Regions from separate parts of the Blautia sp. NSJ-140 genome, predicted to be linked through region 2. Evidence: predicted binding sites of a transcription regulator. Region 2 holds the regulator's gene; each other region holds the start of a gene.
The links. The regulator Rex, encoded in region 2, represses fermentation and respiration genes when NADH is low (regulators of the CRP and FNR family bind a similar motif). The targets are predictions, from matches to a motif close to ATTGTTAANTANTTAACAAT.
Positions count from the first base shown of each region.

Region 1 (9,991 bases), on a different contig from region 2:
CGGATGGCGCCCGCCTTCCCAGGTCGTCTGTATCCAGATGATCGGGTTCCCCGGAAGAGTTTCACTTCTCTTCTGGAGGAGCATATCCGCATAATCCTCATAAGTGGTAAGGGGTACCAGCCGGCGGAACTCGTCGATCCCGGATGGCCTCCTGCCCTTCAGAATGCTTTTGCCCAGTTCACAGTCTGACCAGAGCTGGATCTGCTCTTCCATCAGGCGATTCTGGATCTTCATGTAATCCTGCATTGTCAGATCAAGAAATCCGCAATATTCTTTCCAGATAGCATCATACTGCTGTTTTCGAAGCTTTTCGCCAAGACTCACCGCCTTTCCCCCCCTTTTCGCCACGTTTTTATACAGGCAGCTGTACTGTTTCGGTCCGGGATCAGAAAGGGAGTTGTCTGCTGATACGCTCCGTAATTACTGAATGTTTCCGGAAACACGATCCTGTCCTGGTAAAAAATGTACAATATGTTCCACACGATAAGAACCCCAAAAGCCCTCAGTGCCTTCCCGGATCCCAGAAATCCGGCCAGGCAAAAATAAAATCCGGCGAACCACAGAACGCCAGGATGTCGGCAGAGTGCATAAACACCCTCTGTATAGGCCAGCCTTTCATGATTTTCTTTGACATATGTCTCATCAAAGGGCAGCGCAAAAAACAATGTATAGATCAACAGTCCCAGAAACAGGATCGCTGCTGTCAGAAAAACAGCAGAAATAAAAAAAGAACTTCCCTGCCGCGGCCAGCAGCTCCGGATCACCAGACCTGTTGACACTGCGATCAGGAAACATCCTATGCTAAAAAACGGATGAAGAAAGCTTTTTTTCAATCGGATACTGTTATGATCATACAGGAAGCAGCATAAAAAGCCGATACTCCCTATAATAACCGCAGTCATGTGTATTTTCCCCCTTCATTTATGTAAAGCGGACCTTCCCATTCCGCTCTGATGCATTCTCAGAAACGAGACCCTTTCATAGTCAGTACCCTAAAGAATGCTCTATATTACTAAAAACAACTACTTGTTCATTATATAGCACATAGCTGACTTTCGCAATCGTTTTTGACTAATATATGCTGAATATTGGCACAAATTTTATCAATTATGACAGTTTATATGTTTTTTCTGCCAGAATCAGAGGTAACGGATCTCTACGTGCATTTCGCCCTTTCCCTCTGTCTCCATTACTGCATAGCTTGGACGGCGTCCCCGTTGTCTGGGAAAAGCCAGACTTCCGGGATTTACCAGAAGCACACCTGCTTCCTTTTCAACAACCGGCACGTGGATATGTCCGAAAAAAGCCGCATTGCATCCCCTTGAGCGGGCAGCTTCTGCCAGCTGATCAAAGGCTATGGATACACCGTAGTAATGACCGTGAGTTACCAGGATCTTATTTCCCTCGACCTCGATCACGTCTTCTCTCGGGAGATCCGAGAAAAAATCATTATTTCCGGACACAATGCTGCAGGGACATTCTGCAAGGGCTTCGATATAAAATTCTCTGCCTTCCACATCTCCGCAATGTACCAGCATGTCAAAAGGAGCCTCCCGGTTTATCACGATCTCCAGGTTTTCATCTCTTCCGTGAGTATCGCTTACGATCAGCACCTTCATACAAGCTCTTCCTTTATAAGGCAAAGAGCTTTTCCACGATGGCTGATCCTGTTCTTTTCTTCCATGGAAAGCTCTGCGGAAGTGCAACCATATTCCGGAAGATAAAAGATCGGGTCATAGCCAAAGCCATTCTCCCCTTTTTCCTCGTAGCCGATGCGGCCTTCCATGGCAGCACGGACTGTCTTTCTTCTGCCATCCGGGAAAGCTGACGCAATAGCACATACAAAACGTGCGGTACGTTTCTCATCGGGTACACCTTCCAGACGCTGGATCAGGTTTGCGTTTTTAATATGATAGGAAGTATCCTCACCCATATAGCGTGCGGAATAGATTCCAGGCTCTTTGTTCAGATAGTCGATCTCCAGACCGGAATCATCTGCCAGAACGATCTCGCCGGTCATTTTACTGATTGCTTCTGCCTTGATCATGGCATTTTCTTCAAAGCTTTTTCCGTTTTCATCAATATCCGCATGGATCCCGGCATCCTTCAGGGAAAGGATCTCCAGAGAAGGATCCGCAAGTATCCTTCGGATTTCCTTCATTTTATCCTCATTTCCGGTAGCAAAAATGATCTTTTTCATTCTTTAATACTTCCTTTCTTCGGCGGACGTGGTCCAAGAAACTGGTAATAGTAGGTTTTCATCATTCCGTTATAGATCTTACGGTTTTTATCTGCCTTTCGGCCGATATCATTCTCTGCCTTGTCATAGGCAGTGATCAGATACATGGACCAGCGATCCAGCCCCTTATAGCTTTCACCGATCTCACGGTACAGTGCAGGGAGATTGGATTTTTCTTCGATCCTCTCACCATATGGCGGATTTGTCACGATAAAACCAAAGGGTTTGGAATGGCGGAGTTCATTGACCGGGCGCTGCTGGAAATGGATCAGTTTGTCCACTCCGGCCATTTTTGCGTTGGCGCGTGCTGCCTTGATGGCAGCTGCATCGATATCAAAGCCCTGGATATCGGTTTCAATATCAAGATTTACACGTTCTCTGGCTTCTTCTCTTGCATCCTCCCAGCATTCCTTCGGGATCAGATGCTCCCAGCTCTCGGCCAGAAAATGACGGTTCAGTCCCGGTGCCATATCCGCTGCCATCATTGCCGCCTCAATAGGAAAGGTACCGCTTCCGCAGAACGGATCGACAAGAATACGATCCTTTTTCCAGGGGGTGAGCATCAAAAGAGCGCTGGCAAGAGTCTCGGTGATAGGTGCCTTGACAGTCATCTGGCGATACCCTCTCTTATGAAGGGATACTCCTGAAGTGTCGATTCCGATCAGAGCTACGTCTTTCATAAAGGCCACACGGATAGGAAATTCCGGACCGTCTTCCGGAAACCAGGAAATCCCGTAGATGCCTTTGAGACGCTCTACAATGGCTTTTTTCATAATGGACTGGATATCAGATGGACTGAAAAGCTTACTTTTGATGGAGTTTGCCTTGGCTACCCAGAATTTACCGTTTTTCGGTATGTAATTCTCCCATGGGAGAGCCTTGGTCTTTTCAAAAAGCTCATCAAAAGTCTCGGCTTTTACTTCGCCTACTTTCAGAAGCACACGTTCTGTGGTACGAAGGAACAGATTGGCGTCTGCCACACCCTGGGCATCAGCCTCAAAGGTCACTCTTCCGTCTTCCACCCTGGTCACTTCATAGCCAAGATCCAGTATTTCACGCTTCAGCACCGCCTCTGTTCCAAAATGACAGGGCGCTGTTAATTCCCACAGATTCATAAAGTGATCTCCCGTACTGTATTTCCTTCAAAATCTTTAATAGTAAAACTTCCGTTCTCAAGGATTGCATAGGTCGGCGGATTGCCTTCCTTTGGAATGGATACGGAACCTGGGTTCAGAAGGATATAATTCCCCATATTTTCTGCCTTCAGCACATGTGTATGGCCGTGGATCAGAATGTCTCCGTCCATCATCGGCGGAAGATTATCCTTATTATAGATGTGACCGTGTGTGGCATACATCGTTTTTCCCTCGATGGCAAGGATACAGTAATCTGCCATAACCGGGAAGTCCAGGACCATCTGATCCACCTCTGCCTCACAGTTTCCGCGTACTGCGTAGATCTGTTTTTTTCTCTCATTTAAAAGGCGGATGACTTCCTTTGGTGCGTATTCCTTCGGAAGGTCATTTCTTGGTCCGTGATAAAGCAGATCTCCCAGAAGCACCAGTCTCTCCGCCTTCTCCGCGTCATATGCTTCCAGCATTTTCCGGCAGTAATATGCCGAACCATGTACATCGGATGCAAACATATATTTCATAATCTTTTCTCCTTGTAATTTGTGTTGGTTTTTATCTCTGTTCTTTACATTATCATGATTTACTTTAAAATACAAGATTTGTTGTTTTATCCGCGCACAAGATTTCTCCCTCTGTAGGCGGCAAATCCACCGATCACGGATCTGGTACGGCAGCCCTGTCTTGCCAGGCTCCGGGCAGCCTGCATGCTGGCACCGCCGCGATCGCAGTAAAGTATCAGCAGTTTATCTTTGGGAAAACGGTATTTCTGATCCTGTTTTTTCTCAAGATATTCCTCCAGCTCTCTGTATGGAATATTTGCCGCGTTCCGGACATGTCCCCTTCTGTAGGCGGCAGGATCCCGGAGATCTATGATAACAGCGTCACTGCGTTCCACATAATAATCCATCATTTTTGCAGAGATAGTTTCGATCTGAAACATGGAAAAAATCTCCTCTTTTTGGTATATTATATGGAAGCTTCCGGGTGAATGTTCCCTTATATGTATTTAAGCGGGAAAAGCCATCTCTGGCTTTTCCCGCTTTTCTTATCATTTAATATCTGTCAGAGCCTCTATCCTTCTCAGAATCATATTCATCGGAAATTTTGTTTCCGTAGCTGCTTTTGGAACTGTTCCTGGAAGAATTTCCCGAACTGTTCTTAGAGCTGTTTTTTCCGCAGTTTCTGGAAGCACTTTCCCCGTGATTTTTTCCTGCATAATTAGACTCATTTCTGTCTGTTTCGTAATTTTTCGCCATTTGAATTACCTCCTGATGAAGTTGATTTTACGGCTTTCCGAAGCTTTCTGCCGCTTTTTATTACAGGAAATAGTATCCCAAAAAGTTTGGAGATTATTCGCCAAAATCATGTTGCTTTTTTTTCCAATTTATATTATAATCATTCTTGTAAAAAGAATTTACCCTTCAAAAATTTTTTTACATAACCCCTTATTTAATTATTTATACTCCCCTCGAAACACCCGGTAGCTCCCCTACCGGGTGTTTCTCTATACAAAAATAAGCCGCCGGATGACGATCACAAGGTCGCTCCGGCAGCTTGTTTTTTTATCCGTTGATCGGATTTACATGCACCATACAGTGCTTTACATTTTTGAATTTATTCTCGATCGTATGATGTACATTTTCCGCAATATCATGTGCATCGCAGAGGGAAATATTTCCATCTGCTGCGATCTCGATATCCACATACATCTTGGATCCGAAAAGACGGGTTTTAAGAAGGTCTACTCTTCTGACGCCCGGTACCTTGAGGATCTCTCTCTTCATGGATTCCTCAGTTTTTACATCACAGGAATGATCTACCATCTTGTCAATGGCATCCCTGAAAATGTCGATCGATGCCTTAGCGATCATAACGCAGATCACGATGCTGGCGATCGGATCCAGGATCGGGTATCCCAGTCTTGCACCGAAGATGCCGACAAACGCTCCGATGGAGGAAAGTGCATCTGAACGATGGTGCCATGCATCTGCCATCAGAGCTCCTGAATTAATCTTCTTTGCGGCACCTCTTGTATACCAGAACATCCACTCTTTTACCACAATGGATACCACTGCAGCAACCAGTGCAAGTGTTCCCGGAATGGCAATGGTTCCGCCGGATGTGCTTTTTACAATGTCACGGGCACCGGTAACTCCGATCCCAATACCAGTGACAAGCAGCATTCCTGCAAGAACAATAGAAGAGACACATTCCATTCTTTCATGTCCGTACTGGTGCTCTTTGTCTGATTTCTTTGCAGAAAGACGGACACCGATAATCACGATGAAGGTACTTCCCACATCTGATGCCGAATGAATGGCATCAGAGATCATTGCTCCTGAATGTGCCACAATACCGGCAACCAGTTTAAATACGGACAATAAAAGATTTACCAGGATACTGATCCCGGATACCTTCATTGCTGTCTGCTGTTCCCATGAAGCTGTTTTTTCTGTATCATGTATAATTGTTTTGTTTTCTTTGTGTTCCATAAACAGGACCTCCTTTTAATATATGATCAGGTTCTTCTTATGGCACAACATTTTCCGTGAAAAAACCGGCGGTTCCTTCACTACTCGCTGCAGTGCGATTTCCGCCGGTGTTCTTTCTTTTCTGTATAGGGATATCCCAGCTTCTACCTTCTGTTCCATCCATATTTTTGCAGTAAAAAAGACATACCTGCGAAACATACACTGTCCCGCAGATATGTCTGAAAGCAAAGTCACATTCTGCTTCACCTCATATTCCGTGAATGCAGGTTCTTTGCAATTACGTTTAAATCCATATCCGCTGCCGCTTCCTGCGGCCCGGCCCCATGCCTTCGGATAAATATTTTCGATTCCGAAAAGCATCGCCTGCTCAGTTTGTACTGTTGATCTCGCATCCTGTTCGAATGTAATGCAGTGCAAAGAGAATTGCAGTCTTACGGGTCTCCCGTCCGACTTCTCAGCAAGGATACACCATGAACGCTCTGTTAGTCAAGTCAAAGTTTTTTATTTTACAGGTAGATATCTTCAACTTTCTGTTTATTCCATGTCTGAAAACATGCTTCGCACTGCACAGCTCTATATCAAATAACAGATCCGCAGTTGTTTGTCAAAAAACCGGGAGCGAATAAATCCGCTCCCGGTTAAGTCTACGATCTGTATTCTGTTGAAATGAATGATTATGCCTGAGGACCAGCTGCAACGAGTGCTTTACCAGCCTCATTTCCCTCATACTTAGCAAAGTTCTTAACAAATCTTGCAGCAAGATCTTTAGCCTTTGTCTCCCACTCTGCAGCATCTGCATATGTGTCACGTGGGTCAAGGATTGCAGGATCTACGCCCGGAAGCTCTGTCGGAACCTCGAAGTTGAAGAATGGGATCTTCTTTGTAGAAGCTTTAAGGATAGATCCGTCAAGGATAGCATCGATGATACCACGAGTATCTTTGATGGAGATACGTTTTCCTGTTCCATTCCATCCTGTGTTAACGAGGTATGCCTTCGCACCGCTCTTCTCCATTCTCTTAACGAGCTCCTCAGCATATTTTGTCGGATGAAGCTCAAGGAATGCCTGTCCGAAGCATGCGGAGAATGTAGGAGTAGGCTCTGTGATTCCACGCTCTGTACCAGCAAGTTTAGCTGTGAATCCGGAAAGGAAGTAGTACTGTGTCTGCTCCGGTGTCAGGATAGATACTGGAGGAAGTACGCCGAATGCATCTGCGGACAGGAAGATAACCTCTTTCGCTGCCGGTGCAGAAGATACAGGGCGAACAATGTTCTCGATGTGGTTGATCGGGTAGGAAACACGTGTGTTCTCTGTTACGCTCTTATCAGCGAAGTCGATCTTGCCCTCAGCATCAAGTGTTACGTTCTCAAGAAGAGCGTTTCTCCTGATCGCATTGTAGATGTCCGGCTCAGACTCTTTGTCAAGGTTGATAACCTTAGCGTAGCATCCACCCTCGAAGTTGAATACTCCGTTGTCATCCCAGCCATGCTCGTCATCACCGATCAGGAGACGCTTAGGATCTGTGGAAAGTGTTGTCTTACCTGTTCCGGAAAGACCGAAGAAGATTGCTGTGTTCTCTCCGTTAAGGTCTGTGTTTGCAGAGCAGTGCATGGAAGCGATGCCCTTAAGCGGCAGATAGTAGTTCATCATGGAGAACATACCTTTCTTCATCTCTCCGCCGTACCATGTATTAACGATAACCTGCTCACGGCTTGTAATGTTGAACATTACAGCTGTCTCAGAGTTCAGTCCTAATTCTTTATAGTTCTCAACTTTAGCCTTGGATGCGTTGTAAACAACGAAATCCGGCTCAAAGTTCTCAAGCTCCTCAGCTGTCGGCTGAATGAACATGTTTGTTACGAAGTGTGCCTGCCATGCAACCTCAACGATGAAACGGATAGCCATACGTGTGTCTTTGTTAGCTCCGCAGAATGCATCTACTACGAAAAGTTTCTTGTTGGAAAGCTCCTTCTTGGCAAGATCTTTAACTGCATTCCATGCTTCCTGAGTTGCCGGATGGTTATCGTTCTTGTACTCATCGGATGTCCACCAAACTGTGTCCTTGGAGTTCTCATCCATAACGATGTATTTGTCTTTAGGGGAACGTCCTGTGTAGATACCTGTCATTACATTGACAGCACCAAGCTCACTGACCTGACCCTTCTCAAATCCTTCAAGCTCCGGTTTGGTCTCTTCCTCAAATAATGTCTCGTAGGAAGGATTGTACACGATCTCAGTTGTTCCGGTAATACCATACTTTGTTAAATCGATTTTTGCCATCTTAACATTTACCTCTCTTCTTTAATAGTAATTATGATAGCCACCTACTGCTGCAGGTTTTTGTCATCCTGCCATAGGAATTGGTCATTCCAACATCCCTATCCACAATTATACATAAATTGTACGTAAAAGCAACCAAAAAAATTCATTTTCCGCAAAAAAATGATAAATCTTTAACAGTGACGTTTTAGTACTGTCAGATTTTATTTCATCTACACTTGACTTTTTCAGAATAATGGCTACAATATATCTGATTATAGTTATTATATATATTTATAATAATAACTATACTATTTTAATATATAGAAAGAAGTGATTTCTGTGTCAGATATTCCGGTTAAACGTAATCATATGAAAATCCCCTGGCACAACTACGTAAGCGCCAGGAACAGCCAGCCCATCACCGAGGCTTCTCTTTCCGAAAAAGCTTCCCTGATCGGCCGTACAGGCATGATGCTTCTCTCCTGTGGGACCGGTGCCTGGCGGGTACGGAGTTCCATGAATACATTGTCAGAAGCACTTGGCATCACCTGCTCCGCAGATATCGGACTAATGTCTATAAGCTACACCTGCTTTGACGGTGAGAGCAGTTTTTCCCATGCACTTAGTCTGACTACCACCGGCGTAAATACTTCCAGACTGAACAGGCTGGAACATTTTGTCAGTGATTTTCCTGTGGAGGGTATCCATATGAGCGGTGAAGCACTGCACAGTCAGTTAGATGAGATCGAGCGGATCCACGGGCTTTATTCCCCTGCAGCCCTGGGACTGGCTTCTGCACTGGCCTGTAGTGCATTTACTTTTCTTCTGGGCGGTGGCCCGCTGGAAATGATCCTGGCTTTTGCAGGCGCAGGCATCGGAAACGCCATCCGCTGCAAGCTTGGCAAGCATCATTTTACTCTGTTTATGTGCATTGCAGTTTCTGTTTCCTCCGCCTGTCTTGTATATGCAGGCTTCCTGAAGCTGGCAGAGCTTCTGTTCCACATTTCCGTCCAGCATGAGGCCGGGTACATCTGTTCCATGCTGTTTATCATTCCGGGCTTTCCGTTTATCACAAGCGGGATCGACCTTGCCAAGCTGGATATGCGTTCCGGTCTGGAACGACTGGCCTACGCCATTATTGTTGTAATGGTGGCTGCTGTCTCTGCCTGGCTGATGGCACTGCTTCTTCATCTGAAGCCTGTGGATTTCCTGCCTCTGGAGCTTTCGGCAGCTCAGAGGATCCTGTTCCGGCTTCTGGCAAGCTTCTGCGGGGTATTCGGCTTTTCAGTCATGTTCAACAGTCCTGTGCGGCTAGCCGCAGCTGCCGCCTTCATCGGCGCACTGTCCAACACTTTGCGTCTGGAGCTTGTTGATCTTGCCGGTTTCCCACCTGCTGCCGCGGCTTTTTTCGGAGCACTGACAGCCGGACTTCTGGCCTCCCTCATCAAAACAAAAGTGGGATATCCCAGGATTTCCATTACCGTACCATCTATTGTGATCATGGTTCCCGGACTTTATCTCTACCGGGCGATCTACAATCTGGGGATCATGTCCCTGAATGTTTCCGCCTCCTGGTTTGCAGCTGCGATCTTGATCATCGTTGCTCTTCCCCTGGGCCTTATTTTCGCCAGGATCCTTACGGACAAAATGTTCCGCTACTGCACCTGATGGGCATACAAAAAGGACTGCTTTCTGTAGCTTCCGGTCATCAGCTATCCTTCTGATAACCGGAGCAATACAAAAGCAGTCCTTTTTTGCACACTCTATTTCATTACGATCTCATCAGCGATTCCGATCATTTTTTCCAGGCGGTCCGCAAATTTATGGATGGGGAGAAAAACGCCCAGTCCATCATAACGTTTTCCA
Region 1 is NZ_JALIFS010000001.1:109,787-119,777, forward strand. It holds gene MUB50_RS00500 (GH3 family domain-containing protein) at 1-324, opposite strand, end outside; gene MUB50_RS00505 (hypothetical protein) at 321-902, opposite strand; gene MUB50_RS00510 (metallophosphoesterase family protein) at 1,140-1,619, opposite strand; gene MUB50_RS00515 (XTP/dITP diphosphatase) at 1,616-2,200, opposite strand; gene MUB50_RS00520 (THUMP domain-containing class I SAM-dependent RNA methyltransferase) at 2,197-3,354, opposite strand; gene yfcE (phosphodiesterase) at 3,351-3,893, opposite strand; gene MUB50_RS00530 (rhodanese-like domain-containing protein) at 3,980-4,312, opposite strand; gene MUB50_RS00535 (hypothetical protein) at 4,425-4,628, opposite strand; gene MUB50_RS00540 (cation diffusion facilitator family transporter) at 4,935-5,864, opposite strand; NiCo riboswitch at 6,064-6,245, opposite strand; gene pckA (phosphoenolpyruvate carboxykinase (ATP)) at 6,539-8,143, opposite strand; gene MUB50_RS00550 (threonine/serine ThrE exporter family protein) at 8,495-9,793, shown strand; gene MUB50_RS00555 (DUF4866 domain-containing protein) at 9,889-9,991, opposite strand, start outside.
Region 1: a site for Rex is predicted at 8,305-8,324, ahead of pckA (phosphoenolpyruvate carboxykinase (ATP)). Genes of this name have one in related genera too.

Region 2 (9,991 bases):
CATATCCGATCCTTGTCATTCCCGTATCCAGAGCCAGATGAATATGTACATTTTTTCCAATGCGTGCACCTGCTTTTGCATATTCTGCCGCTGTATTAAGATCCGATATGGTGATCCGGATATCATTGGCTGCAAGTTCCTCATAATATTCCTCAAATACAAGGCCAAGGATCAGGACAGGCTTGGTGATCCCTGCATGCCGAAGCTCCAGTGCCTCCTCTGCAGTAGCTGTTGCAAATCCCCAGATATAATCATAGTCCTGGATCAGATGGGCAATAGCTCTGGCACCATGGCCATAACCGTCCGCTTTGATCACAGCGATGATCTTTGTCCCTTCTTTGACATTTTTATGCATTTCCTCAAAATTGTGGGCAATGGCGTCCAGTGATACCAGTGCTTTTACTCTCTCGTATTTTTTCATAATTCCGACTCCTCTTCACCTATAGCTAATGCCTTGGGCAGATATTCTATGATATCTCCTGCCAGCATACTGCGCTTTCCTTTTTCAGCGGCTGCAAGATCACCGCAAAGTCCGTGAAGATAAACACCTAACGCGGCCTTTAAAACCATGGGAGGCTGTTCCTCCGTTTTCAGATACATACATAACACTGCTGCCAGGATCCCGGAAAGCACATCTCCGCTTCCTGCAGTTGCCATTCCGGAATTACCGGAAAGATTCAAATACATCTGTCCTTTCTCATCTGCGATCACCGTACATGCATCCTTCAATACGCACACAGAGCCTCTTTCCGCAGCACATTTCAATGCAGTATCTGCGATCTCATGCTGGATCTCCTGGATCGTTCTGCCACTGAGCCGGCTCATTTCTCCGATATGCGGTGTCAGAACCACATGCTCTCCCAGATACTGGTGCCACTGAGGATGTGCAGCCAGAAGGTTCAGACCGTCAGCATCCAAGATCAGCGGTTTTTTCTCCCGGGCAGCCGCCGTGAGAAACCACTGTTCTCTCTCACGGCTGGCCACTGATGTTCCAAGTCCCGGTCCGATCACGATCACATCACACCAGGATAGAAGCTGTTCATTGGATTCCTGATCAAAACGACTGCAGACCATAGCCTCCGGAAGGAGTATCTGCAATGGGATCCTGTTGGCTTCCACAGTCTGGATCTTTACCATTCCCGCACCGGCACGAAGTGCTGCACTGGCGCTTAAATAAGCAGCTCCGCACATTCCCTCACTTCCGGTCACAAAGAGCACTTTTCCGAAGGTACCCTTGTTTCCGCCGGGATCACGTTCCGGAAACAGCTTCAGATCTTTATTTTCCAGACAGGCGGCAGATGCAGTCACAGCTTCCTGCTCATAGATCCCGATATCGGCGGTAACGATCCTTCCTGCATACAGTCTTCCCGGATAAAAGCAAAGACCTCTTTTCCGGTAGGCAAATGTGACAGTCAGGTCGGCGCTGAAGGCAATTCCCATTTCCAGGCCAGTATCTCCGTTTACTCCTGACGGGATGTCAACTGCGATCTTTTTGGCCCTCGCACTGTTCATCTCATGGATGATATCAGCATAATGCCCCTCGATCGGACGCGTCAGGCCTACCCCAAACACGGCATCTACTATAGTAGTATATTCACTCCACTGCGGGTTATTCACCTCAGGGACACGATAACCGGAAGCGATCTTATACTGAAGAGCTGTCTCTCTGGTCATTTTATCTTTGTTTCCGACCATATAAAACTCTGCCCGGACTCCCTTCAGATGGAACAATCTGGCAACAGCGATACCGTCACCGCCATTATTTCCGCTTCCGCAGACTACCAGGATCCTTTCGTCCTTCTGGAGATACTTTTCTGTTTCCTCTACCACCTTCAGTGCTGCCCGCTCCATCAGAACCTCGGAGGGAACTCCGATCTCACGGATCGTTGTGGAGTCCAGATCCTTCATTTCTGCGCAGGTAACAAGCTTCTTCATTCTGTCTTCTGCCTCCCCTCTGTCATAGAGAAAGCTGCCGTTTCCGGCAGCTTAACAATTCTTACTTATCCACATGTTCCTGCCTGTATTTGCTGAGATTATAAGACAGTGTCATCAGACTCTCGGAAAGATGAACGTTCTCTACGATCACATCATCCGGTGTCTCAAGATCAAGATGTGCAAAATTCCAGATTGCCTTGATTCCGTTCTCCACCAGAATATCTGCCATTTCCTTGGCTTTATTCTTGGGAAGTGTCAGGATCGCGATCTCCACGTTATTCTCTCTCAGGAAAAACGGAAGCTCACTGAGCATCTGGATCTCGAGTCCACGGACTGCGATGCCCTCAAGCACAGGATTTACGTCAAAGATACCAACAAGCCTGAACCCGCGCTTCTCAAAATCCACATAATTGGCAAGTGCCTGTCCCAGATTACCGGCTCCCAGGATGATCATCGGATGAACGGTATCCAGTCCCAGGATCTTACCGATCTCTGTATAAAGATAGTGTACATTATAGCCATACCCCTGCTGCCCAAAACCGCCGAAATTATTAAGATCCTGACGGATCTGAGAAGCTGTGGTATGCATCTTCTTACTTAATTCATTGGAAGAAATACGTTCTACATTATCTTCCATCAGCTCTCCTAAGTAGCGGTAATAGCGTGGCAGACGCTTAATCACCGCTTTCGAGATTTGTTTTGTCTCCACGATAGTTTTCCTCCTTACCTTACACTAGGTTAATTATAACGAATTGACATTTTCCTGTCAATTAAAGTTGTCTATTCTGTACAAATTTCTTTATATTTTTTCTAATAATTGATTTTTTCTTTGAAATCCCGGCAGTTTCCGTTATAATAGGTGGAGGATTTTTCCCTGTTCAGACATAAACAGGGGTGATTCTTTATACAGGAGGACAGTTTTTATGATTTTATCATGTCAGAATATATGCAAGGCCTTTGGCGAAAAAGTAATTTTAAATGATGCATCCTTTCACATTGAAGACCGTGAAAAGGCTGCTCTGATCGGCTGCAACGGTGCAGGAAAGACCACACTGCTGCGGATCATCATGCAGGAGCTTTCTGCTGATTCCGGTACCGTGGTGCTTGCCCGGGATAAAAATATCGGCTATCTTGCCCAGTACCAGGATATCCATGGACATCATACCATCTACGAGGAGCTTCTTACCACCAAGCAGCACATCATCGATATGGAACGCCGTATCCGCAATATGGAACAGGAAATGAACACCGTGACCGGTGATGATCTGAACCGTCTGATGGAAACCTATACCCGTCTGACTCATCAGTTTGAACTGGAAAACGGATACGCTTACAAAAGTGAGCTGACCGGTGTCTTAAAGGGTCTTGGCTTCACGGAGGAAGATTATGACAAGCAGATCGAAACTCTTTCCGGCGGTCAGAAAACCCGTGTGGCACTGGGCAAGATGCTTCTTTCCAAGCCGGATATCCTGCTTCTGGATGAGCCAACCAACCACCTGGATATGGAAAGCATCTCCTGGCTGGAAACTTATCTTCTGAATTATCCGGGAGCTGTTTTTATCGTCTCCCATGACCGTTATTTTCTGGATAAGGTGGTCACCAAGGTCATTGAGATCGAAGCCGGACAGACCCGCGTATACAGCGGCAACTATTCTGCCTATGCTCTCAAGAAGGCTCAGCTTCGTGACGCACAGTACAAGGCATACTTAAATCAGCAGCGAGATATCAAGCATCAGGAAGCCGTTATCGCCAAGCTGAAATCCTTTAACCGTGAAAAATCCATCAAGCGTGCGGAAAGCCGTGAAAAAATGCTGGACCGTGTACAGAGGATCGAAAAACCTCTTGAGCTCCAGGACCGGATGCGTATCTCTCTGGAGCCACGGGTGTTAAGCGGAAACGACGTGCTCCACGTGGAAGAGCTTTCCAAGGCCTTTCCGGGACAGACCCTGTTCTCCGATATCTCCTTTGATATCAAACGAGGCGAGCGTGTGGCACTGATCGGAAACAACGGAACCGGAAAGACCACCATGCTGAAGATCATCAACGGTCTTATTGAAGCAGATGCCGGCAAATTTTCCCTTGGTTCCAAGGTGCAGATCGGTTATTACGATCAGGAACATCATGTTCTGCATATGGACAAGACAATTTTCCAGGAAATCTCCGATACTTATCCGACTCTCACAGAGACCGAGATCCGAAATATGCTTGCCGCATTTCTCTTTACCGGAGATGATGTTTTCAAGGAAATCTCCGCACTTTCCGGTGGAGAAAGAGGCCGTGTTTCCCTTGCAAAGCTAATGCTTTCCGAAGCCAACTTCCTGATCCTTGACGAGCCTACCAACCATCTGGATATTGCCTCCAAGGAAATTCTGGAGGAAGCATTGGTCAGCTACACCGGTACAGTCCTTTATGTATCCCATGACCGTTACTTTATCAATCAGACTGCGACCAGGATCATGGAGCTGACAAACCAGGCAGTGGTAAATTACATCGGTGATTATGATTACTATCTGGAAAAGAAGGATGAGCTGACCAGCACCTATGCACCGGGAAGTACCTCTCCGGAGGCACCTGCCGAAGAAAAAACGTTTTCCGAGAACAAGCTTTCCTGGCAGCAGATGAAGGAAGAACAGGCAAAGAAACGAAAACGGGAAGCCGAGCTGAAAAAAGTCGAAGCCCGTATCGAAGAGCTGGAAACAAGAGACAGCGAGATCGACGAAACCATGGTCCTTCCGGATGTCTGCACCAATGTAGCGGAATGTACAAAGCTGAGCCGCGAAAAAGCAGCCATCACTGAAGAACTGGAAAAGCTTTATGAAAAATGGGAAGAGCTGGCCTGACGGTCAGCTCTTTTTTATCCCCTTATGTTTTTATGGAAGCAGCATGCCGAGATGCTGTTCAAAGCATACACCATCGTTACGGTCTGTTCCTTCCTCCACCGCATCCCGGATCGATGCCGAGATAAAGTCCACGGCCAGCTCTGCACAGGTTTTCATGGAATATCTTTTTACCAGCCCTGCACTGAGCACGGATGCAAAAAGATCTCCTGTCCCGGAATAGCTTCCTCCGGATTTCTCTGCAAATATCCAGGAGCTGTTTCCGTTTTCCAGGACAAGATTCCCCATTTTCAGAGGCTGCCCTTCCTCTCTGTGATCCACTCCTGTGATCACAACGGAAGGAAGTGAAAATTTCCGGGCAAGTGCGCACCCGATCTCCCGGATCTCTTCCATCCGCCGGGCCTCTGATGCCTTTTGCAGTTCCTTCCAGATCTCCTCCATTTTTTCTTTTCCGTAAAGAAGGAGGAGAGCTTCCGTAAGGTTCGGTGTGATCACATAGGAACGGTGTGTCAGTTCGCAGAACCGGCTGCGGAGCTCTTCTGTATAGATCGGATAAACCGCGCCGTCATCCCCCATCACCGGATCTGTAAGGATCAGAGTATCCTTCCCTGCAAACGCATCCATAAATTTCAGGATCCTGTCTGCCTGCTTATCATCAGAAAGAAATCCTGTATAGATCCCATCCGGAGAAAATCCTCTTTTTTTCCACTGCTCCATATATGGTTCCATATGCTCTGTGAAATCCTCACAGAAATAACTTTCATAACCGGTCTGGTTGCTTAAAACAGCGGTGGGAAGGGGACACGCCTGGACTCCCATCACCGAGATCACCGGGATCGCTGCTGTCAGTGAACATTTCCCCAGCCCGGAAAGATCATTGATCACTGCTATTTTTTTCATGGTAATTCTCCAGTCTTGAGTTTTTTTCTGTAATATTATAGAATGAACTGTCAGGTTTACGCAATCATTTTTGGAAGGAAATCGTCATACTTATGTTAAATATATCTGCAGAACACAAAAAAGAACACCTTTATCTGGAGGTTTATCACTATTACCGGAAGCTGATCATGGAAGGCCGTCTCCTTCCCGGAAGCAAAATGCCCTCCCTCCGCAAATGCGCCCAGGAGCTGAAGCTGAGCCGTACCACCATCGAAAATGCCTATCTTCTGCTGGCAGCAGACGGCTATATCATCGCCAGGGCACAGAGCGGCTATTATGTCACCGGCATTGCTTCCAAGCAGCATCTGCTCACCCCGGAAAAACAGGATAAGGATATCACGCCCTGCCTTTATGATTTTGCCTCTTCCGGTGTTGACCGGGAAAGCTTCCGTTTTGATCTGTGGCAGCGTTACATCAAAAGCGCCCTCCGCCAGGGCGACCGTATGCTTTCTTATGGCGAACCCCAGGGCGAAAGCGATTTCCGGGAGGTTCTCGCAGACTATATCCGGGAACGCAGAAATGTGATCTGCTCCCCGGATGACATTGTAGTAGGGGCCGGTCTCCAGCCCCTTCTCCAGATCCTCTGCCCTCTGATCCATGAACGGAAAACCGTTTCGTTCCCCACACCGTCCTTCACCACATGCAGCACCATCTTTCAGGATTACGGCTTTGATGTCCATTACCGGGACAAAAGCTGCGATGTGATCTATGTTTCTCCTGCTCACATGACGAAATGGGGCGAGATCATGCCGGTAAAACGACGCCTGGAGCTGATCCGTCATGCAGAGATCAATGACCATCTGATCATTGAGGATGATTTCGAAAACGAATTTGTTTATTTCCAGAAGCCGACGCCTTCACTTTTCGGTCTTGCAGGTGGTGAAAACGTTGTCTATATCGGTTCCTTTTCCAGACTGCTACTGCCCTCCATCCGTGTCAGCTTCATGGTACTGCCGCGCTCTCTCCGGGAAAAATATACAAAAAAAGCAGCCTTTTATAATCAGACTGCTTCCAAGGCAGAACAGATCGCGCTCTGCCAGTTTATCCGCGACGGGCATCTGGCTTCCCAGACTAGAAAGCTCCGCCGCCTTTATTCCCAGAAGCTGAAGGCTCTTTCCCAGGCTGTCCGGGAAACCTTTGGCCAGGACTGCCAGATCCAAACAGGAGCCGCAGGAACCAGCCTTGCCCTTACTCTTCCCTGTTCTCTCACAGGCAGTGAACTGACAGACAGAGCCCGGAACCGTGGTCTGGGACTGGAGGTTCTCAGAGAAAACGGAGCCGAGGTCACCCTGGTCCTCTCCTGCTCCTCTATTCCATCCAAGGATTTTCTGCCTGCCTGTCAGCTTCTGAAGGAGGTTACCGGCTCCTAATCTCTCCGGTTATCGATCATGTAGAGCAGGGCATTTACAATGCACGCAGCAATATTGCTTCCACCCTTGCGTCCTTTTGCCACAATATAAGGCACATCTGCGTGCATGATCAGCTCCTTGGACTGCACAACATTCACAAATCCTACCGGCACACCGATGATCAGCTCAGGAGAAAGCTTTCCGTTCTCAATAAGCTCATAAAGACGTACCAGTGCGGTAGGTGCATTTCCAATGGCAAAGATCAGCTTTTTATCCATCTCTGCTGCCTTGTCCATGCTGGCTGTGGCTCTGGTAGTCCCGTTCTTTTTTGCAAGGGCAGCCACATCCTCGTCGGACATGAAGCAGTAAGCCTCACCGCCGTAGCGGGCAAGTGCACGCTTGTTGATCCCGGCCTTTGCCATCTGGGTATCTGTGACGATGCAGGCACCGTTGCGGATGGCGTCCATTGCCTTCTCCACTGCCCCCTCCGAGAAGCAGAGATTTTTTGCATAATCAAAATCTGCGCTTGTGTGGATGCAGCGTTTTACGATCAGCTCGGTTCCCGGGATCAGGGGAGTATCCCCAAGCTCTTCTGTGATGATCTCAAAGCTTCTTTTTTCGATCTCCATGGGTTTTACATTTTCAAGCTCTACTTTCATTTCTATTCTTCCTCCGTAATCCCGTTTTCCAGTATCTCATAGATTTTTTTCATATCCAGATGCTTCCGCAGCTCTGCAGCCAGGATATCATACTGCTGTTCCTTAAATGCCGCAAAATCCACGCCTGTCATATTTTCCACATCAATCCCTTTTTTCTCGCCGATCACGCGTATGATCGCCTCTGCAGATGCTTCCTTATCAAAAACGCCGTGGATATAGGTTCCGCACACATTTCCCGCAAAAGCACCCTCTTCTTTTTTCTTACCGCTGACGCTGTCTGTAATCTTCGTTGCTGTTCCTGCATTCTCCTTCAGGATACTTTCGCCCATATGGATCTCATAGCCCTCGATCTCCGCACCGGAAAGAGGAGCAAACACACCGGACAGCTGACCGAAATGCCCCTGCACCCTGGTCCTGGTTTTCTTTTCGGCAAATACCGTTTCCATGGGAAGAAGTCCCATCCCTTTCATGGAACCGCCATTTTCAACTCCATGAGGGTCACTTAAGGTTTCACCCAGCATCTGATAGCCACCGCAGACACCAAAGATCAGCTTGCCTCTGGAGGCTTCCTTGAGAACTGCTGCCTCCATTCCGCTTTCCCGCATCCAGATCAGATCACCCATGGTGTTCTTGGTTCCAGGAAGGATGATCATGTCCGGAGAGTGAAGATCTCTCGGGTGTTTAACATAACGGAGAGAAACTCCGGGAATGCTCTCAAAAGGATTAAAATCCGTAAAGTTGGAAATCCTTGGTGTACGGATCACCGCGATATCAATGACACCGGCTTCCTGCTTCCGGTCAAAACGCTCCGTCAGGCTGTCCTCATCCTCCACCTGGATATCCAGATAAGGCGCCACACCCACCACCGGGATCCCGCTTCTTTCCTCAAGCATGACAACACCAGGGTCCAGAATAGTCTTATCTCCGCGGAATTTGTTGATGATCAGCCCCTTTACCATAGCCTTCTCATCGTCCTCCAGAAGCTCCACCGTACCGATCAGCTGGGCGAAAACGCCTCCACGGTCAATATCACCCACAAGAAGGACCGGTGCCTTGGCCATCTTTGCCATACCCATATTTACAATATCCTCATCCTTGAGATTGATCTCGGCAGGGCTTCCCGCACCTTCGATGACAATGATATCGTTTTCCGCTGCAAGAGCGTTGTATGCCTTCATCACATCCGGAACCAGGGTCTTCTTATATTTGAAATAGTCCCTGGCACTCATGGTTCCAAGAACTTCTCCGTTTACGATCACCTGGGATCCTACATCATTGGTAGGCTTCAGAAGGATCGGATTCATCAGGACAGACGGCCTGATCCCGGCTGCCTCTGCCTGCATGACCTGGGCCCGCCCCATCTCAAGGCCATCCTCTGTGATAAAGGAATTCAGTGCCATATTTTGTGATTTAAAAGGAGCCACACGATATCCATCCTGCTTAAAGATCCTGCAAAGTCCCGCAGCCAGCAGGCTTTTTCCGGCATTGGACATGGTTCCCTGCACCATTATTGCTTTTGCCATAATATACCTCCCTCAAGTACTTCGATCAGTTTTACATTTTCTTCATGGCGCTTTACCGCGATCCGATAATACCCCTTTGTAAGTCCCGGATAATTGCTGCAGTCACGGATCAGGATCCGTTTCCGCAAACAGAAGTCAAACAGCTCCTCCGGTCCTTTAAAGAAAATATAATTTGCTTCCGACGGAAATACTTTATACCCAATGCGGACCAGCTCATCCTTCAGCCACTGTGCCTCCCGAAAAACAAGCTGTCTTCCCTCCTCTACATATTCCGTCTCTGTAAGTGCCTGGAGCCCGGCTGCCTGGGCCATGGTGGAAACATTCCATGGCTGAACGCAGAGCTCCATCCTTTCCATCAGCTTTCTGTCAGAACAGAGGCCATAGCCCAGCCGCACCCCGGCTATGGCATATCTTTTTGTAAATGCCTTCAGGATAAAAAGATTATTGAACCCGGAAAGAGAACGCTTCAGAGAATACTCTTCCGGGTCCTTTACAAAATCAAGGAAACATTCATCTACCACCAGCAGGATATCCAGTTTTCTGCATTTTTCCAGGATCTTTTTCAGAAGCCTGTGGGGGATCAGCATGCCGGTAGGATTATTGGGGTTGCATAAGAAAGCCATATCCAGTCCCTTATGGAGGATATCCAGATATGCCTCACTGAGCACAAAGCCGTCATTTTCCGTCAGCATGTAATATTCCAGTTCACAGCCTGTGCTGGCCAGAGCCTGTCCGTATTCTGCGAAAGT
Region 2 is NZ_JALIFS010000005.1:37,149-47,139, reverse strand. It holds gene alr (alanine racemase) at 1-421, opposite strand, end outside; gene MUB50_RS07400 (NAD(P)H-hydrate dehydratase) at 418-1,935, opposite strand; gene MUB50_RS07395 (redox-sensing transcriptional repressor Rex) at 1,997-2,644, opposite strand; gene abc-f (ribosomal protection-like ABC-F family protein) at 2,859-4,775, shown strand; gene MUB50_RS07385 (pyridoxamine kinase) at 4,806-5,672, opposite strand; gene pdxR (MocR-like pyridoxine biosynthesis transcription factor PdxR) at 5,765-7,081, shown strand; gene MUB50_RS07375 (precorrin-8X methylmutase) at 7,078-7,719, opposite strand; gene MUB50_RS07370 (cobyric acid synthase) at 7,722-9,242, opposite strand; gene cobD (threonine-phosphate decarboxylase CobD) at 9,227-9,991, opposite strand, start outside.

Region 3 (9,991 bases), on a different contig from region 2:
CTTTCCGAAATCTGGTTTCAGGGAAGCGCCGCCTACAAGACCGCCGTCGATGTCAGCCTGAGCGAATAAGTCAGGAGCTGTTGCAGCGTTTACAGATCCGCCGTACTGAATACGGATTTCTGCTGCTGTAGCATCATCATAGATCTCAGCGATGCATTTACGGATATCAGCGCAAACCTCCTGAGCCTGCTCTGTTGTAGCTGTCTTACCTGTTCCGATAGCCCAGATCGGCTCGTAAGCGATAACTGCTGTCTTAGCCTGATCAGCTGTAACACCCTGGAATCCAACCTTAACCTGCTGACGGATGAAGTCCATAGTCACGCCCTGCTCTCTCTGAGTAAGTGTCTCACCGCAGCACATGATCGGTGTGATGCCATGCTCGAAAGCTTTGAGCATTTTTTTGTTAACGTCTTCGTTTGTCTCTCCGAAGTACTCTCTTCTCTCGGAATGTCCAAGTACTACGTACTTAACGCCTGCATCTACGAGCATAGCCGGAGCGATCTCACCTGTGTAAGCACCTTTCTCCTCGAAGTACATGTTCTCAGCGCCAACCTGGATGTTTGTTCCTTTAGCTGCCTCAACAACAGGAATGATGTCGATAGCCGGTACGCAGAACACTACATCAACTTCGTCGTTAACAACAAGCGGTTTTAAGGTCTCAACCAGCTTTACAGCCTCGCTTGGTGTCATGTTCATTTTCCAGTTTCCAGCAATAATTTTCTTTCTTGCCATTGTTTTATCTCCTTTTTTGTGTTTATGGAACACTTTATTTTTTTATCAGTCTTTATCGTTAGCTGCAGCTACACCCGGAAGCTCTTTTCCTTCAAGGAACTCAAGAGATGCACCGCCACCTGTGGAGATGTGTGTCATCTTGTCGCCATATCCAAGGATATTTACTGCTGCTGCGGAATCACCGCCACCGATGATCGTTGTTGCATCTGTCTCAGCAAGAGCTTTGGCAACTGCCTCTGTACCATGTGCAAAGTTCGGCATCTCGAAGCATCCCATCGGTCCGTTCCATACAACTGTCTTAGCATCTTTTACAGCATCTGCAAAGATCTTCTCTGTCTCTGTTCCGATGTCCATTCCTTCCCATCCGTCCGGAATCTCACCACGTTTTACGATCTGGATGTTGCAGTCGTTGGAGAAGTCATCACCGATTCTGTTATCTACAGGAAGAAGAAGCTTAACGCCTTTCTCCTCTGCTTTCTTCATCATGTCGAGAGCATACTGAAGGTAATCATCCTCGCAGAGGGATGTTCCGATGTGTCCGCCCATAGCTTTGGAGAATGTATAGGACATACCACCACCAATGATCAGTGTATCTACCTTATCAAGAAGGTTGTTGATTACAGAGATCTTGCTGGAAACCTTAGCACCGCCAAGAATTGCAACGAATGGTCTCTCTGGATTATTTACAGCGTTTCCGAGGAAATCGATCTCTTTCTGCATCAGATATCCTACAACTGCTGTCTTAACATATTTGGTAACACCTACGTTGGAGCAGTGAGCTCTGTGAGCGGTTCCGAATGCATCGTTTACGAATACATCGCAAAGAGAAGCAAGGTCTTCGCTGAACTTATCTTCGTTCTTTGTCTCTTCTGCACGGTAACGTGTATTCTCAAGAAGAATTACATCGCCATCTTTCATCTCAGCAACAGCAGTTTTTGCGTTTGGTCCTACTACCTCAGGATCTGCTGCAAATTTCACTTCCTGTCCAAGAAGCTCAGAAAGACGAACAGCTACAGGTGCAAGAGAAAGCTCCGGTTTCGGCTCTCCCTTCGGTTTTCCGAGGTGGGAGCAGAGGATAACCTTTCCGCCGTCTGCGATCAGTTTCTTGATTGTAGGAAGAGCAGCCACAAGACGATTCTCGTCTGTGATCTTTCCATCCTGAAGCGGAACGTTAAAGTCACATCTTACAAGTACTCTCTGTCCTTTTACATTGATATCATCAACACTTTTTTTGTTCAGCATTTCTATATCTCCTTAACTTTTATTTCTGCCGGAAGCAGATCAATAAGGGCGAGCGGTATTGTTGTCCGCTCTGTCAACAGTCATTTCCTCAGATATTCTTTTGTTTGATCTTTTGGAAAAAAAGGGCCCGGTCCTCTTCAGACCGGACCCTTTCTGAGTCTATTCTTCTACACTCGTTCGCTGAAAATTAAGCGTTCAGAAGGCTTCCGAAGTGCTTGATTGTACGAACCATCTGGCTTGTGTAGGAGTTCTCGTTGTCATACCAGGAAACTACCTGAACCTCTGTTGTGCCATTCTCAAGTGGAAGTACCATTGTCTGAGTAGCATCGAAGAGGGAACCAAATCTCATACCAACGATATCGCTGGATACGATCTCATCCTCGTTGTATCCGAAGGACTCGTTAGAAGCTGCTTTCATAGCTGCGTTGATCTGCTCTTTTGTAACATTTCCTTCAACTACTGCTGTAAGGATTGTTGTAGAACCTGTTGGGGTAGGAACACGCTGTGCAGAACCGATAAGTTTGCCGTTAAGCTCTGGGATAACAAGTCCGATAGCTTTAGCAGCACCTGTGCTGTTCGGAACGATATTAACTGCAGCTGCACGGGATCTTCTCAGATCGCCTTTTCTCTGCGGTCCGTCAAGTGTCATCTGATCGCCTGTGTAAGCGTGGATTGTGCACATGATACCGGATTTGATCGGTGCAAGATCGTTAAGAGCCTTAGCCATTGGTGCAAGGCAGTTTGTTGTACAGGAAGCTGCGGAGATGATCTTGTCCTCGTTTGTAAGACCCTGATGGTTTACGTTGTAAACGATTGTCTTAAGGTCGTTTCCAGCCGGAGCGGAAATAACTACGTGCTTAGCACCTGCATCGATATGAGCCTGAGCTTTATCTTTAGATGTGTAGAAACCTGTGCACTCAAGAACTACGTCTACACCGATCTCTCCCCATGGAAGCTCTGCAGCGTTAGCCTTAGCATAGATTTTGATCTCTTTTCCGTCTACTGTGATGGAATCCTCTCCTGCTGTTACTGTATCTGCAAGAGCGTATCTTCCCTGTGTAGAATCATATTTTAATAAGTGAGCAAGCATTTTAGGAGATGTAAGGTCATTGATTGCTACAACCTCGAATCCCTCTGCTCCAAACATCTGACGGAATGCAAGACGACCGATACGTCCAAAACCATTAATTGCAACTTTTACTGCCATGATAAATTCCTCCTATGAATTGAATGGTGATTAAATCGTTCCTTTGTTAAAGAAACATCAACCTGTTTCATATTGTACCTAATTCCAAACAAAAATTCAAGAGCTATTTATAAAAAAGAACATTAAAATAAATATTAAGAAAATTTCTGAAAAATGTGCTATAATTCTCTGATAGAAAGTTCTGTCCTGCTGAGCGCCAAAAGAGATATCCCTGCTCCCTTCCGGGAGCCTGACTTTTCCGGCTTCATAGCAGGCAGATACGATCATTGTCACAGAATATAAAGGCTTGAATATGGAGGTACAAAATGGACCAGAAAATTTTATGGGACTGCCATATGCACTCCTCTTTTTCCGCAGATTCCGATACACCGATGGAAAAGATGATCCAGACTGCCGCAGACAAGGGTCTCATGGGAATCTGTTTTACTGAACATTTTGATCCGGATTATCCTGATACTCCGGAAAATCTTGATTTTTCCCTGAACATCCCTGCATACCGCCAGAAGCTTGAGAGTCTTGCGGATGCTTTTAAAAACCAGATCCAGGTTAACTTCGGGATCGAGCTTGGACTTCAGCCTCAGCTTGCAGAATCTTTTTCCGATCTTCTGAAGGAAGTTCCTTTTGATTTCGTTATTGGTTCCTCCCATGTGGTGCACGGATACGATCCTTATTATCCTTCTTATTTTGAGGGCCGTAAGGAATCCGCATGTTACATGGAATATTTTGAATCCATCCTGGAAAATATCGCTGCTTTTGATGAGATGGATGTGTATGGACATATCGACTATGTAGTACGTTATGGTCCAAATCAGAACCGTCAGTATTCTTATGGAAGATATAAGGAGATCCTGGACGAGATCCTGCGGACACTGATCCGCAAAAATGTGGGAATCGAGCTGAACACAGGCGGTTATCACTATGGGCTTGGTGAACCGAATCCATGTATCAATATTATCCGACGCTACCGTGAGCTTGGCGGTGAGATCATCACCATTGGTGCAGATGCCCACACTCCGGATAAGATCGGCTATGCTTTTGACAAGGCGGCTGATATTTTCCGTGAATGTGGTTTTTCCTATTATGCTGTATTTAAAAATCGTCGCCCTGTTTTTCATAAACTGTAGCTCTGTTTCTCTCTCACGAGAGAGAGTTTACACTTTTATACCGAAAATATCATTTTATCTAAGGAGGAACTCTATATGTCAACAAAAAGACTCCAGAAAAAGAAAGCTGCCATGCAGGCAAAAAAAGAAAAGCAGCTGAAAAAAAATACCCCTGCTGCCAAATCTGTTGAAAATACTAAAGTCGAAGTAAAAAAACTTGAAACCGTAAAGAAGGAAACGCTTAAAGTCGAGACCTCTAAAACTGAACCGATCAAGGTTGAAACTTCAAAGACTGAGCCGATCAAGGTTGAGACTTCAAAGACCGAGCCGATCAAAGTTGAGACTTCCAAGACTGAGCCGATCAAAGTTGAGACTTCAAAAACCGAGCCGATCAAAGTTGAGACTTCCAAGACCGAGCCGATCAAAGTTGAGACTTCCAAGACCGAGCCGATCAAAGTTGAGACTTCAAAAACCGAGCCGATCAAAGTTGAGACTTCCAAGACCGAGCCGATCAAAGTTGAAACTTCAAAGACTGAGCCAATCAAGGTTGAAACTTCTAAAACCGAGCCGATCAAAGTTGAGACTTCTAAAACCGAGCCGATCAAAGTTGAAACTTCTAAAACTGAGCCGATCAAGGTTGAGACCTCTAAGACTGAACCGGCGAAAGTTACTACTTCCAAGACCGAGCCTCTGAAAGTCGAAACCTCCAAGGAGGACACAGCTTACGATGCCCTCTACGAGAAACGTCTGAAACACTACTACAATGATCTGAAATGGCTCTACTGTGAACTGTTCCGCGATCATCCGGAAGTTGCCGGCACATTCTCAAGCCTCACAAAAAAGATGAAAGAGATTTACCGTGAGCGCTCTCTTTCCATGAAGGAAGCTGACCAGACCTGCGTTGCTGATCCTGACTGGTTCCGTAAGACTACTTTCACCGGAATGGCTGTAAATCCTGCTGACTTCGCAGATACTCTTTCCGGTCTATCTGATAAACTGGACTATATCAGCGAATGCAAAGCAGACACTCTGTACCTGACAGATCTTTTCCAGGCAACCTCCAATTGCTCCCTTTGCATTATCCCGGAGATCGGAACCTCCGAAGATCTGTACACACTTGCAGCTAACTGTAGGAAAGCAGGTATCCGCCTGGCTCTTGAGATCCCGTTAAGCCTTTCTGTGGATGACCCACAGTCCGGTGCGCCGTGTGTGCTCCAGACTCCGGCTTATTTCAATGCAATGCTTCTTCAGATCCTGGAACTTGCAAATGAAGGTGCTTCTGTATTCAGCCTTGGTGTCCTTCCGATGATGCCGGAAGAAAATCTCTGGAAGCTTCACTCTCTGCTACGTATGACCAGAATGGTGTGTGAGATCGTATGCCCCGGAATTCTTCTCCTTGGCGAAACAGACCGCCCACCTGCAGAGGCTGCTGCATTCGGCGGAACTTCCGATATGCCGGAACTTCACATTGTAAACAGCACCCGGCTGATGTCCGATCTCTGGCATACCGTTGCCACAAAGGACACTGCCCTTCTCCGCCGGGGAATTGACAGAGCTGCAGACCTTCCGCAGGCACCGGTATTCCAGAATTACCTCCGTAACCGCAACACTGTACGTTGGAACCTAGACTATGATTTCCTGAAAGGAAGCTTTATCACAGAAGGACCTCACAGAGATTATCTGAATGAATTCCTGGCAGGTATTTTCCCTGATTCCTTTGCCCGGGGTGAAATTTATGTAAATCCGGAAAACGAGGAATCTGAGCTCTGCGGAACAACCGCATCTCTTGCAGGAATTGAGCGTTTTGATTATGAAGGAAATATGGAGGGTGTCAGCCGGGGAATCCGCTATGACGTAACACTTCATGCATTGCTTCTTTCCCTCCCCGGAATTCCGGTACTTCGAAGCGGTGACGAGGTCGGACAGCTGAATGACTACACCTATAAAGCAGACATTTCCAAAGCATCTGATCCCCGCTGGCTCCACAACGGACGTTTCAACTGGGCACTTGCCAGGAACAGAGCCGATGTCGAAACGATTCAGGGACGCATTTTCAACAGCCTTGAGCAGCTGGAATCCATCCGCGCCAGCCATCCGGTATTTGCACCTGAAGTTCCTGCACATACGGTGGAAACCTGGGAAAGGGCTCTCCTTGCCCTGGTAAGAGAAACTTCTGAAGAAAAGCTGATCTGCATCTACAATTTCAGTGATCAGGATAAGGTAGCCTGGATCAACGAACAGGACGGTACTTACACAGATCTTCTCACAGGAGTTCAGAGAGACGCACAGGCTGTAGAGATCCCTGCCTTCGGATTTATCTGGCTTATGCACACGAAATAATAACTTCGTCAGGCGGATATCCACAATCTGCATTCTCTACACAGATCTGCACCGGATAACTTCTCCACAGTTTATTCGCCCAAAAAAGGTTACTGTTCACTCCGTTCTCAGTAACACACCTCGCGGGATATTACCAGTGAACAGTAATCAAAAAAGAACACTGCCATTTTCAACGGGCAGTGTCCTTTTTTATTTCTCATATTATTATTTTCTCAGCTTATCAATAAATGCGGCAAATTTCCCCTGTTCCCCACTATCCAGCGAACGACTGTAAATATTTCTGAGCCAGGCCGTGATCACATCGATCAGGATCGGAGAAAATGTCATCAAAAGGAACACCAGAATGATCATTCCGAATTCCAGAGATCCCAGTGTCAGAAGATTCTGCAGAACCACCGCCGCACCGAAAAAGATCACCTGCATACTGTAAATGATCACCTTTCGATAGGTATTCAAAGGCGCATAAACCGTCTTAAGTGCCGCCATATAATTCCATCCTGTCACAAGCACACAGGCTGTATTCAGCATGGCATTGGAATGGTATACATTCTGGCATACCAGCATCACACTGAACACACAGCCCGTGATGGTCACAGCAGCCGGAAATGCATTCATAAACACATGACGCAAAAATGTATGGTCGATCTTCTCATAATTATTCTCCTGTGCCAGAAGGAACGTAGGAATACCAACAGCACAGGCACTGATCAAAGACATCTGGATCGGCTCAAAAGGATAAGAATCCCCGAAGAAGATCGTAATCAGTGACAGCAGCACGGAAAAAATCGTTTTGATCAGAAACATAGATGCCGCAGTACGGATATTATTTACAACCCGGCGTCCCTGATTCACGATTTCCGGCATTGCTGCAAAATTAGAATCCAGCAATACCACATTGGCAATATTCTTGGCGGCATCACTGCCCTCAGCCATGGCAATACTGCAGTCCGCCTCTTTAAGCGCCAGAACATCATTGACACCATCACCGGTCATGGCAACCGTATGCTTCTGAGCCTGCAAAGACTTCACCATTGCCTGCTTCTGCTGAGGTGTTACACGTCCGAACACACTGTATTCTGCAACTGCCTCGTCCATCTGTTCCTGGGTTGTGATCGTTGTCGCATCTATATAATGCTCTGCATTTTTAAGACCTGCACGTCTGGCAATTGCAGAAACTGTCACCGGATCATCACCGGAGATCACTTTCAGATCAACACCCTGACTTTCGAAATATGCCAGCGTATCCGGTGCCTCTGCACGGATCACATCCGTAATAAGCAAAAGTCCGACAGGTTCCAGTCCCCCCGGAAGCTCCGCACCCTCACTCACATTTACACTATGGGCAAGGACCAGCACACGAAGACCTTCCTCTGCAAATCCGCCACAATACTCCATCAATTCCGGGTTCCCTTCCGGGAAAAGAAACTGCGCTGCACCCATCAGATAAGTACCTGCATCTGTAAATGCAGCTCCGCTGTACTTCCTGTCAGAAGAAAACGGGATCACATGATCCAGCTCCATATCCTGAGATACTTTAAATCTTGCCCTGAGTGCATCGGCAGTGGCATTCTGATCCTTCAGCACAGAAAGCAGATTTCCCATGATATGCTCGATCTCCCGGAGCTTCTCCGGATTTTCCTGACTGTGTTTCTCCGGGTCAGTGTCTGACTTTTCCTGCAATACGAGATTCGCGCTTCCATCCTCCTTTGCGATAGCATCTGTTGCTGAAACTGCAGAGGCAGCAGAACTTTCAGTTCCATCGCTGTCACCTTCGCCGGATTCAGGATCTTTCCCGGATATTTTCTCGGAAATCTCATCATACACCGGCGGATAGCTTTCCACCGCTTCCACACACATGGTACCCTCTGTGATAGTTCCTGTCTTATCCAGACAGAGCGTATCCACGCGTGCAAGAGTTTCTATACAGTACAGTTCCTGCACCAGCGTCTTCTTCTGAGCCAGCTTCAGTGCCCCCAAAGTCAGTGCCACACTGGTAAGAAGGACAAGCCCCTCCGGGATCATTCCCAGGACCGCTGCAACCATATTGACAACAGAATCCCGGATATTATCTCCCACAAAATAGTACTGTTTATAAAAAAGCAGCGCCCCCATTGGTACGATAATGATACTGATCACCTTCAGAATGGCATTCAGGGAATTTCTAAGCTCTGAATTATGGCGTTTGAATTCCTTTGCCTCGCTGGTGATCCTTGACGCATAGTTGTCGCTTCCCACATGGATGATCTGGCAGCAGGCCTGTCCCGCCGTCACAAAGCTTCCGGAAAAAAGCTCATCTCCCGGATTCTTCGGAAGATTGTCTGCCTCACCGGTAAGCAGGGATTCATTGACCTCAAGGCTTCCCTCCAGGATCTTCGCATCTGCCGGAACCTGTTCTCCGGTCTTCAGGAATATCAGATCATCGACAACCAGCTTCTCTGTAGAAATTTTCCATTTTTTTCCTTCACGCAGAACAACCGTCTTGGATTCTGTCAGGATTGCCAGCTTGTCAATAGTTTTCTTAGCACGGACCTCCTGAATGATCCCGATCACGGTATTAATAAAAATGATTCCTACAAACATGGAGTTTTTGTAGGAACCAACCAGCAGTACGAGAACCAGCAGCACCAGGTTCAGAAAATTGAAGAATGTCAACGTATTCTCCAGAATAATCTGCTTATATGTCCTGGTGTTGGGGTTTTCGTTATTATTTACCTGACCCTGCGCAATTCTTTCCTGAACCTCTTCGTTCGTAAGTCCTGTCATGCTTCTTACTTACCTGTCCTTTCAATGGCTTACGGTTCTGTTCAACTGAAGCTTGCTCATGCCCCGGTTATGATCGTAAATAAAAGGGATCAATACTCCTCTTCTGTATCCTCTTCACCCTCGTGGATATCAGACTTCGGTTTGGAAAGACCCTCGATCTTAATGTGATGTTTCTCTGCATAATCCCAGAGAGCTGCATGAATTGCTTCCTCAGCAAGCAGGGAACAGTGGATCTTCACCGGCGGAAGTCCGTCCAGAGCCTCCATAACGGCCTTGTTGGTTACTTCCATAGCTTCCTCAATGGTCTTGCCCATTACAAGTTCTGTTGCCATGCTGCTTGTTGCAACTGCTGCACCGCATCCAAATGTTTTAAACTTGCAGTCTTTGATAATATGAGTTTCGTCATCGATATCAAGGAATATTCTCATAATATCACCGCATTTTGCATTTCCTACAGTACCCACGCCACTTGCGTTCTCGATCTCACCTACATTACGTGGATGCTGAAAATGATCCATTACTTTTTCACTATACATTATTTTTTCCTCCTGGCAAGTATTTTTATTATTTTTTCTGTTTTTTAATAAAATCTTCATATAACGGA
Region 3 is NZ_JALIFS010000004.1:111,329-121,319, reverse strand. It holds gene tpiA (triose-phosphate isomerase) at 1-732, opposite strand, end outside; gene MUB50_RS06490 (phosphoglycerate kinase) at 778-1,974, opposite strand; gene gap (type I glyceraldehyde-3-phosphate dehydrogenase) at 2,162-3,181, opposite strand; gene MUB50_RS06480 (histidinol-phosphatase HisJ family protein) at 3,487-4,305, shown strand; gene MUB50_RS06475 (hypothetical protein) at 4,381-6,624, shown strand; gene MUB50_RS06470 (HAD-IC family P-type ATPase) at 6,829-9,387, opposite strand; gene nifU (Fe-S cluster assembly scaffold protein NifU) at 9,477-9,923, opposite strand; gene nifS (cysteine desulfurase NifS) at 9,952-9,991, opposite strand, start outside.
Region 3: a site for Rex is predicted at 3,224-3,243, ahead of gap (type I glyceraldehyde-3-phosphate dehydrogenase). Genes of this name have one in related genera too.